DNA from 2 places in the Streptomyces sp. NBC_00878 genome. Region 2 is predicted to be linked to the other one. Evidence: riboswitches for the same ligand, from Rfam matches in the RefSeq annotation. Region 2 holds a riboswitch; the other holds the start of a gene.

Region 1 (3,402 bases), 6.1 Mb from region 2:
CACGTTGGCGTACTCGGCGCCGAACAGCTCCTTGACCCGGTCGATCGCGATCTGCTCGGCGACGTCGACGTGCTCGCAGCCGCCGTAGTAGCGGCGGCCCGGGTAGCCCTCGGCGTACTTGTTGGTGAGGACCGATCCCTGCGCCTCCATGACCGCGACCGGGGCGAAGTTCTCCGAGGCGATCATTTCGAGGGTGGACTGCTGGCGGTCCAGCTCGGCGTCGACGGCGGCGGCGACGTCCGGGTCGAGCTCGTGGAGGGACTGGTTCAGAAGCGACATCGGTCAAGAGTCCTTAGCTGCCGGAGAATTCGGTGTACTCGTCCGCGGAGAGCAGGTCCTTCGGCTCGTCCGCGACACGCACCTTGAACAGCCAGCCACCCTCGAAGGGGGCCGTGTTCACCAGCGCGGGATCGTCCACGACATCCTGGTTGATCTCGGTGATCTCACCGCTGACCGGCGAGTACAGGTCGCTCACCGACTTGGTCGACTCCAGCTCGCCGCAGGTCTCGCCCGCGGTCACCGCGGCACCCACCTCCGGGAGCTGGACATACACGACATCGCCGAGCGCGTTGGCCGCGTGCTCAGTGATACCGACCGTCGAGACGCCGTCCTCGGCGCCCGACAGCCACTCGTGCTCCTTGCTGTAGCGCAGCTGCTGGGGATTGCTCATGGCCTGAATTCTCCTGTACGCGGGGGAGTGCTGACGCGGGGACTGGGGGTGGACCGGGCGGATGTGCCCGGACTCACTTTCATGGTCACTTCATGGTCGATTCATGACGCTCGCGGACCAGGGTGCACGGTCCGGCGCTCGCGAACCGGAGTTCACGCTCCGGCCCTCGCGGACCAGGGTCTACTTCTGGCGCTTGTAGAACGGCAGCGCCACGACCTCGTACGGCTCGTGGCTGCCCCGGATGTCCACGCCGACACCGGCCGTGCCGGGGGCGGAGTGCGCGGCGTCGACGTACGCCATCGCGATCGGCTTGCCGAGGGTCGGCGAGGGCGCGCCGGAGGTGACCTCGCCGACGACCTTGCCGTCGGCGACGACCGGGTAACCGGCGCGCGGTACGCGGCGGCCCTCGGCGATCAGGCCGACCAGGACGCGCGGGGGCTCGGACTCGGCACGGGCGGCGGCCGCGGACAGCGCCTCGCGCCCCACGAAGTCGCCCTCTTTCTCGAACTTCACGACCCGGCCGAGCCCCGCGTCGAACGGCGTGAGCGAGGTGCTCAGCTCATGCCCGTACAGCGGCATGCCTGCCTCCAGGCGCAAGGTGTCCCGGCAGGAGAGGCCGCAGGGCACCAGGCCCGCCGTGGCGCCCGCGTCGGTCAGCGCCCGCCACAGCTTCTCGGCGTCGGCCGGGGCCACGAACAGCTCGAAGCCGTCCTCGCCGGTGTAGCCGGTGCGCGCGATCAGGGCCGGGACGCCCGCGACCGTGCCGGGCAGGCCCGCGTAGTACTTCAGGCCGTCCAGGTCGGCGTCGGTGACGGACTTCAGGATGCCGGGGGACTCCGGTCCCTGTACGGCGAGCAGCGCGTAGGCGTCGCGGTCGTCGCGGACCTCGGCGTCGAAGCCGACGGCCCGCTCGACGAGCGCGTCCAGGACGGTCTGGGCGTTGGAGGCGTTGGCGACGACCAGGTACGTGGTGTCCGCGAGCCGGTAGACGATCAGGTCGTCGAGGATGCCGCCGTCGGCCCGGCAGATCATGGTGTAGCGGGCCCGGCCGGTCTTGACGCCCCCGATGTTGCCGACGAGCGAGAAGTCGAGCAGGGCGGCGGCCTGGGGCCCGGTCACGGTGATCTCACCCATGTGGGAGAGGTCGAAGAGGCCGGCCCTGGTGCGTACGGCGAGGTGCTCGTCGCGCTCGGAGGCGTACCGCAGGGGCATGTCCCAGCCGGCGAAGTCGGTCATCGTCGCGCCGAGCGAGCGATGGAGGGCATCGAGCGCGGTATGGCGCGGTTCAACAGGGGCGTTACTGCTCACGGTGGGGCTCCCAAGGCATGACGGCGAGGTCGTTCCTCCCCATCTGTCATCGGAACCTGAGAGGTTCGCCATGACCACCGGTCAACGGGATGGTCAGTGACTTGCACCGTGGGTGGAGCCGACGCCCTGGCTGAAAAAGGAGACGGCCCGCTTTTCAGATGTGCCTCGCCCACGCGGTAATGGGGGCCTGAGAGATTCAAGGGAGGGACTTGCTCCTTCGGCGCCCGGATCACGTACGCAGACGTGTCCGGAACTCTCCCGCGTGGATTCAAGCGGCCGGTATGCAGTTGGCGGGCACATCATTGCACGCATCGGAGCGGCGCGGCAGGGGCCCCTTCGCGAGGGGGCGGCACACGGCTTCCCGGCATGGCCGCACAGCGTCCACACAAGGTTCACAGGTGTCCACAGCGATCTGTGACGGGGCTGTGGCATGACAAGAACAGAAATGAGGGGTCCAGCGGATTACCTTCTCTTTACACTCGACGGGGATGGGTCTCCCGACCCCATGGGGAGGACGATCAGGGTGAACAGGACCACGGCATACGCCACGAGCGCGGCCATCGCGCTGCCCAAGCAGCCCACTGCCCCGGCCGGGGAGGCGTGCGGCCCGCTTCCGGCGCCCGTCGTCCGCGATCTGCGGGAGCGCGCGGGACACAGCCCGCACGGCCTGCGCTTCGGCGCGGCCGACGTGGTCGTGGTCACGGGCCTGCCAGGCAGCGGCAAGTCGACGCTGATGCGCCGGGCCGTGGCGGGCCGCCGCATCGACTCCCAGGACACCCGCGACCGCTGGGACGGCCGGCTGGCCCGCTTCCTGCCGTACGGGATCTACCGGCCCCTGGTCCGTGCCGCGCACTACGCGGGCCTGCGCAGGGCCCTGCGGTCCGGCGAGGGAGTCGTGGTGCACGACTGCGGGACGCAGGCCTGGGTGCGCAGCTGGCTGGCCCGGGACGCCAGGCGCCGCGGCGGCACACTGCACCTGCTGCTGCTCGACGTGGACCCCGGCACGGCCCTGGACGGCCAGCGTGAGCGGGGGCGCGGAGTGTCGAGGTACGCGTTCGCACGGCACCGCGGCGCGTTCCGCCGGCTGCTGCGCTCGGTGGAGAAGGGCGACCTCCCGGACGGCTGCGATTCGGCGGTCCTCATCGACCGGGCAGCGGCGGACGTGCTGCGGCGGGTCGACTTCGGCGACTGAGGTCCCGGTGACCGGATGGATTTCTGCGGGTGACGGCGCGTACGCGTAATCTCGTCATCCGCAGAAAGCGGTTCGAGCAGGCGGTAGCGAGATGGACTTCCCGGCACAGGACATTCCGGTGCAAGCACACCCACACCCCCATGTCGGCTGGCCCGGCAACGAGTTGGAGGCGGTACTGGCGGCCTCCCTCGGCGCGGCGTCGCCCTCGGCGGGGGCCCGGATCGTGGAGGTC
Region 2 (3,402 bases):
ACGATGTGCGGCCCGTGGTGGCCGAGCGGGACACGAAGTCGGTGTCCGTCGAGGACACGTACGACGTGGACATCCATGACCGGGTGCGGGTGCGGATGGAAGTGCAGCGGCTGGCCGACCGGTGTGTGGGGCGGTTGCGGGACGCGCATCTGTCGGGGCGGACCATCGTGCTGAAGGTCCGGCGGTACGACTTCTCCACGCTGACCCGCTCCGAGACGCTGAGAGGGCCCACGGACGACCCCGCGGTGGTGCGGGAGGCTGCCGCGCGGTTGCTGGAGTCCGTGGACACCACGGGTGGCGTACGGCTGCTGGGGGTGGGGGTTTCGGGGCTTGCCGATTACACGCAGGAGGATCTTTTCGCTCAGGCGCGGGCCGCTGCCGCCGCGTCCGCCTCCGTCTCCGGCGAGGAGCTCGGGAATGCGGAGAAGGAAGAGGCCGGGGAAGCGGTTGAGGAGGCGGTGGCTCCTGCGGAGCGGCGGTGGTATGCGGGGCACGATGTGCGGCATGCCGAGTTCGGGCACGGGTGGGTGCAGGGGAGTGGGGTGGGGCGGGTGACTGTGCGGTTCGAGACGCCCGTCTCTGAGCCTGGGCGTGTGCGGACGTTTCGCAGCGATGATCCTTTGTTGGAGGCTGCGGAGCCGTTGCCGTTGGTGGAGCGAAGATCTGGCGATGCGGGGGCGCCTGCGGCGGGCGGGGAGGGGTGAGTGGGGGTGCGATTGTGCGTGCGGGCCGACTGCGGCTGGTCGCGCAGTTCCCCGCGCCCCTGAAGGACGGGGGTGGCTGACGCGCGTTTGTGCGTGCGGGTGCGTTGTGGCTGATCGCGCAGTTCCCCGCGCCCCTAAAAGATGGCCCCTATGGGGTGTCGTCCTTGCCTGCCAGGTGGCCGAAATCGTGGTCCGGGAACGGGGGTGGGGGTGCCACGTCCAGGCCGTAGTGGTGGTAGAGCTGGAGTTCCTGTTCGGGGGAGAGGTGGCGGCCCACTCCGAAGTCGGGGGCGTCCTTGATCAGGGCGCGTTCGAAGGGGACGCGCAGGGCCCCGTCGACCAGCTCGCTGGGCTCCAGGGGGACGAACGCGTCCCTGCTGAACAGGCCGGTGCGTATCGCCGCCCACTCCGGTATGCCGGTCGCGTCGTCGAGGTAGACCTCGTCGACCGTGCCTATTCTGGTGCCGTTGCGGTCGAACGCCTTGCGGCCTATCAGGTTGCGCGGATCGATGTCGGTCTGCACGGGGCCCTCCAGCTGCTCGCAACTCATCCGTAAGCACTACGAAAGAGCACTTTGAGGAGGGCGGCCACTCGAGGGAACCCCGCTGGTACCCTGGGCAACGGCTGCTGACCCCGTGCGGGAGAGTCCTCCAGGCTTCATCGGAGGCGCCGAAGGAGCAAATCCTCCCCGGAATCTCTCAGGCTCACGTACCGCATGGACGAGGTCACTCTGGAAAGCAGAGCGGTGTTCGAGTTTTTGACGGGTTCCGCTCTCACCGACGGTGAAAGCCGGAGCGCCTTCGGGGCGGTCCGGTGAAGCTCTCAGGTTGAGATGACAGAGGGGGAGGCCGTTCGGGCACCAGTGCCGTGGTGCCCCTCGTAGGTCGTCAGACCAGGAGGCCTCCGCACATGACCGCCCAACGTATTCCGCTCTCCGAGCTCGAACAGGGAATCCCCTTCGAGCAGCGCCACATCGGGCCCGACACCGAGGCCCGCGCCAAGATGCTCGCGCACGTGGGGTACGGCTCGCTCGACGAGCTGACGGCCACCGCGGTCCCGGATGTGATCAAGAACGCCGACACGCTCGGACTGCCGGGCGCCCGCACCGAGGCCGAGGTACTGGCCGAGCTGCGCTCCCTCGCGGACCGCAACCAGGTGCTGGATTCCATGATCGGGCTCGGGTACTACGGGACGTTCACGCCGCCCGTCATCCTGCGCAATGTCATGGAGAATCCGGCCTGGTACACCGCTTACACGCCCTACCAGCCCGAGATCTCGCAGGGCCGGCTGGAGGCGCTGCTGAACTTCCAGACCGTGGTCGCCGAGCTGACCGGGCTGCCGACCTCCGGGGCCTCGCTGCTCGACGAGGGCACGGCCGCCGCCGAGGCCATGGCGCTGTCGCGGCGCATGGGCAAGAACAAGAAGGGCCTGTTCCTCGTCGACGCGGACGCCCTGCCGCAGACCGTCGCCGTGATCGAGACCCGCGCCGAGCCGACCGGCGTCGAGGTCGTCGTCGCCGACCTGAGCGACGGCATTCCGGCCGAGCTCGCCGAGCGCGAGATCAACGGCGTGCTCCTCCAGTACCCGGGCGCCTCCGGTGCCGTACGGGACCTCGGGCCCGTCGTCGAGCGGGCGCACGAGCTGGGCGCGGTCGTCACCGTCGCCGCCGATCTGCTCGCGCTGACGCTGCTCACCTCGCCCGGTGAGCTCGGCGCCGACATCGCGGTCGGTACGACCCAGCGCTTCGGTGTGCCGATGGGCTTCGGCGGGCCGCACGCCGGTTACATGGCCGTGCGGGAGACGTTCGCGCGGAGCCTGCCCGGCCGGCTCGTCGGTGTCTCGGTCGACGCCGACGGCAACAAGGCGTACCGGCTGGCCCTGCAGACGCGGGAGCAGCACATCCGCCGTGAGAAGGCGACGAGCAACATCTGTACGGCTCAGGTGCTGCTCGCCGTGATGGCCGGGATGTACGCCGTTTATCACGGACCCAAGGGGCTCAAGTCCATCGCGTGGCGTACCCACCGGTACGCCACGATCCTCGCCGCGGGTCTGAAGGCGGGCGGGGTCGAGGTCGTCCACGAGGCGTACTTCGACACGCTCACCGTGCGAGTGCCGGGCAAGGCGGCCGAGACGCTCGCGGCCGCGCGCCAGGGCGGGGTCAACCTCCGCCTCGTCGACGCCGACCACCTCTCGCTCGCCTGCGACGAGACCACCACGCGGGCCCAACTGGGCGCCGTCTGGGCCGCGTTCGGCGTCGAGGGTGATGTGGCGGCCTTGGACGAGGCGACCGAGGACACGTTGCCGGCCGCGCTGCTGCGCACCGACGACTACCTCACGCACCCGGTCTTCCACCAGTACCGTTCCGAGACGGCGATGCTGCGCTACCTGCGCCGGCTCGCCGACCGTGACTACGCGCTCGACCGCGGCATGATCCCGCTGGGCTCCTGCACGATGAAGCTCAACGCGACGACCGAGATGGAGCCGGTCACCTGGCCCGAGTTCGGCCAGTTGCACCCCTTCGCGCCCTCCGAGCAGGCGCAGGGTTACCTCACGCTGATCCGTGAGCTGGAGGAGCGGCTCGCCGAGGTCACGGGCTACGACAAGGTGTCGCTGCAGCCCAACGCCGGTTCGCAGGGCGAGCTGGCCGGTCTGCTGGCCGTGCGTGGCTTCCACCGGGCCAATGGCGACGAGCAGCGCA

Evidence for each region. A riboswitch is a leader RNA that binds a small molecule or an ion and turns the genes downstream of it on or off. The one in region 2 is predicted to bind glycine.
Region 1: linked by a shared signal. The riboswitch ahead of gcvT (glycine cleavage system aminomethyltransferase GcvT) and the one ahead of gcvP (aminomethyl-transferring glycine dehydrogenase) in region 2 are both predicted to bind glycine.

Annotation. Positions count from the first base shown of each region.
Region 1 is NZ_JAPEOK010000001.1:3,174,063-3,177,464, reverse strand. It holds gene glyA (serine hydroxymethyltransferase) at 1-279, opposite strand, end outside; gene gcvH (glycine cleavage system protein GcvH) at 293-670, opposite strand; gene gcvT (glycine cleavage system aminomethyltransferase GcvT) at 851-1,978, opposite strand; glycine riboswitch at 2,143-2,249, opposite strand; gene OHA11_RS13035 (AAA family ATPase) at 2,502-3,170, shown strand; gene OHA11_RS13030 (enhanced serine sensitivity protein SseB) at 3,262-3,402, shown strand, end outside.
Region 2 is NZ_JAPEOK010000001.1:9,254,443-9,257,844, forward strand. It holds gene OHA11_RS40165 (DNA polymerase IV) at 1-704, shown strand, start outside; gene OHA11_RS40170 (PRC-barrel domain-containing protein) at 853-1,227, opposite strand; glycine riboswitch at 1,333-1,428, shown strand; gene gcvP (aminomethyl-transferring glycine dehydrogenase) at 1,614-3,402, shown strand, end outside.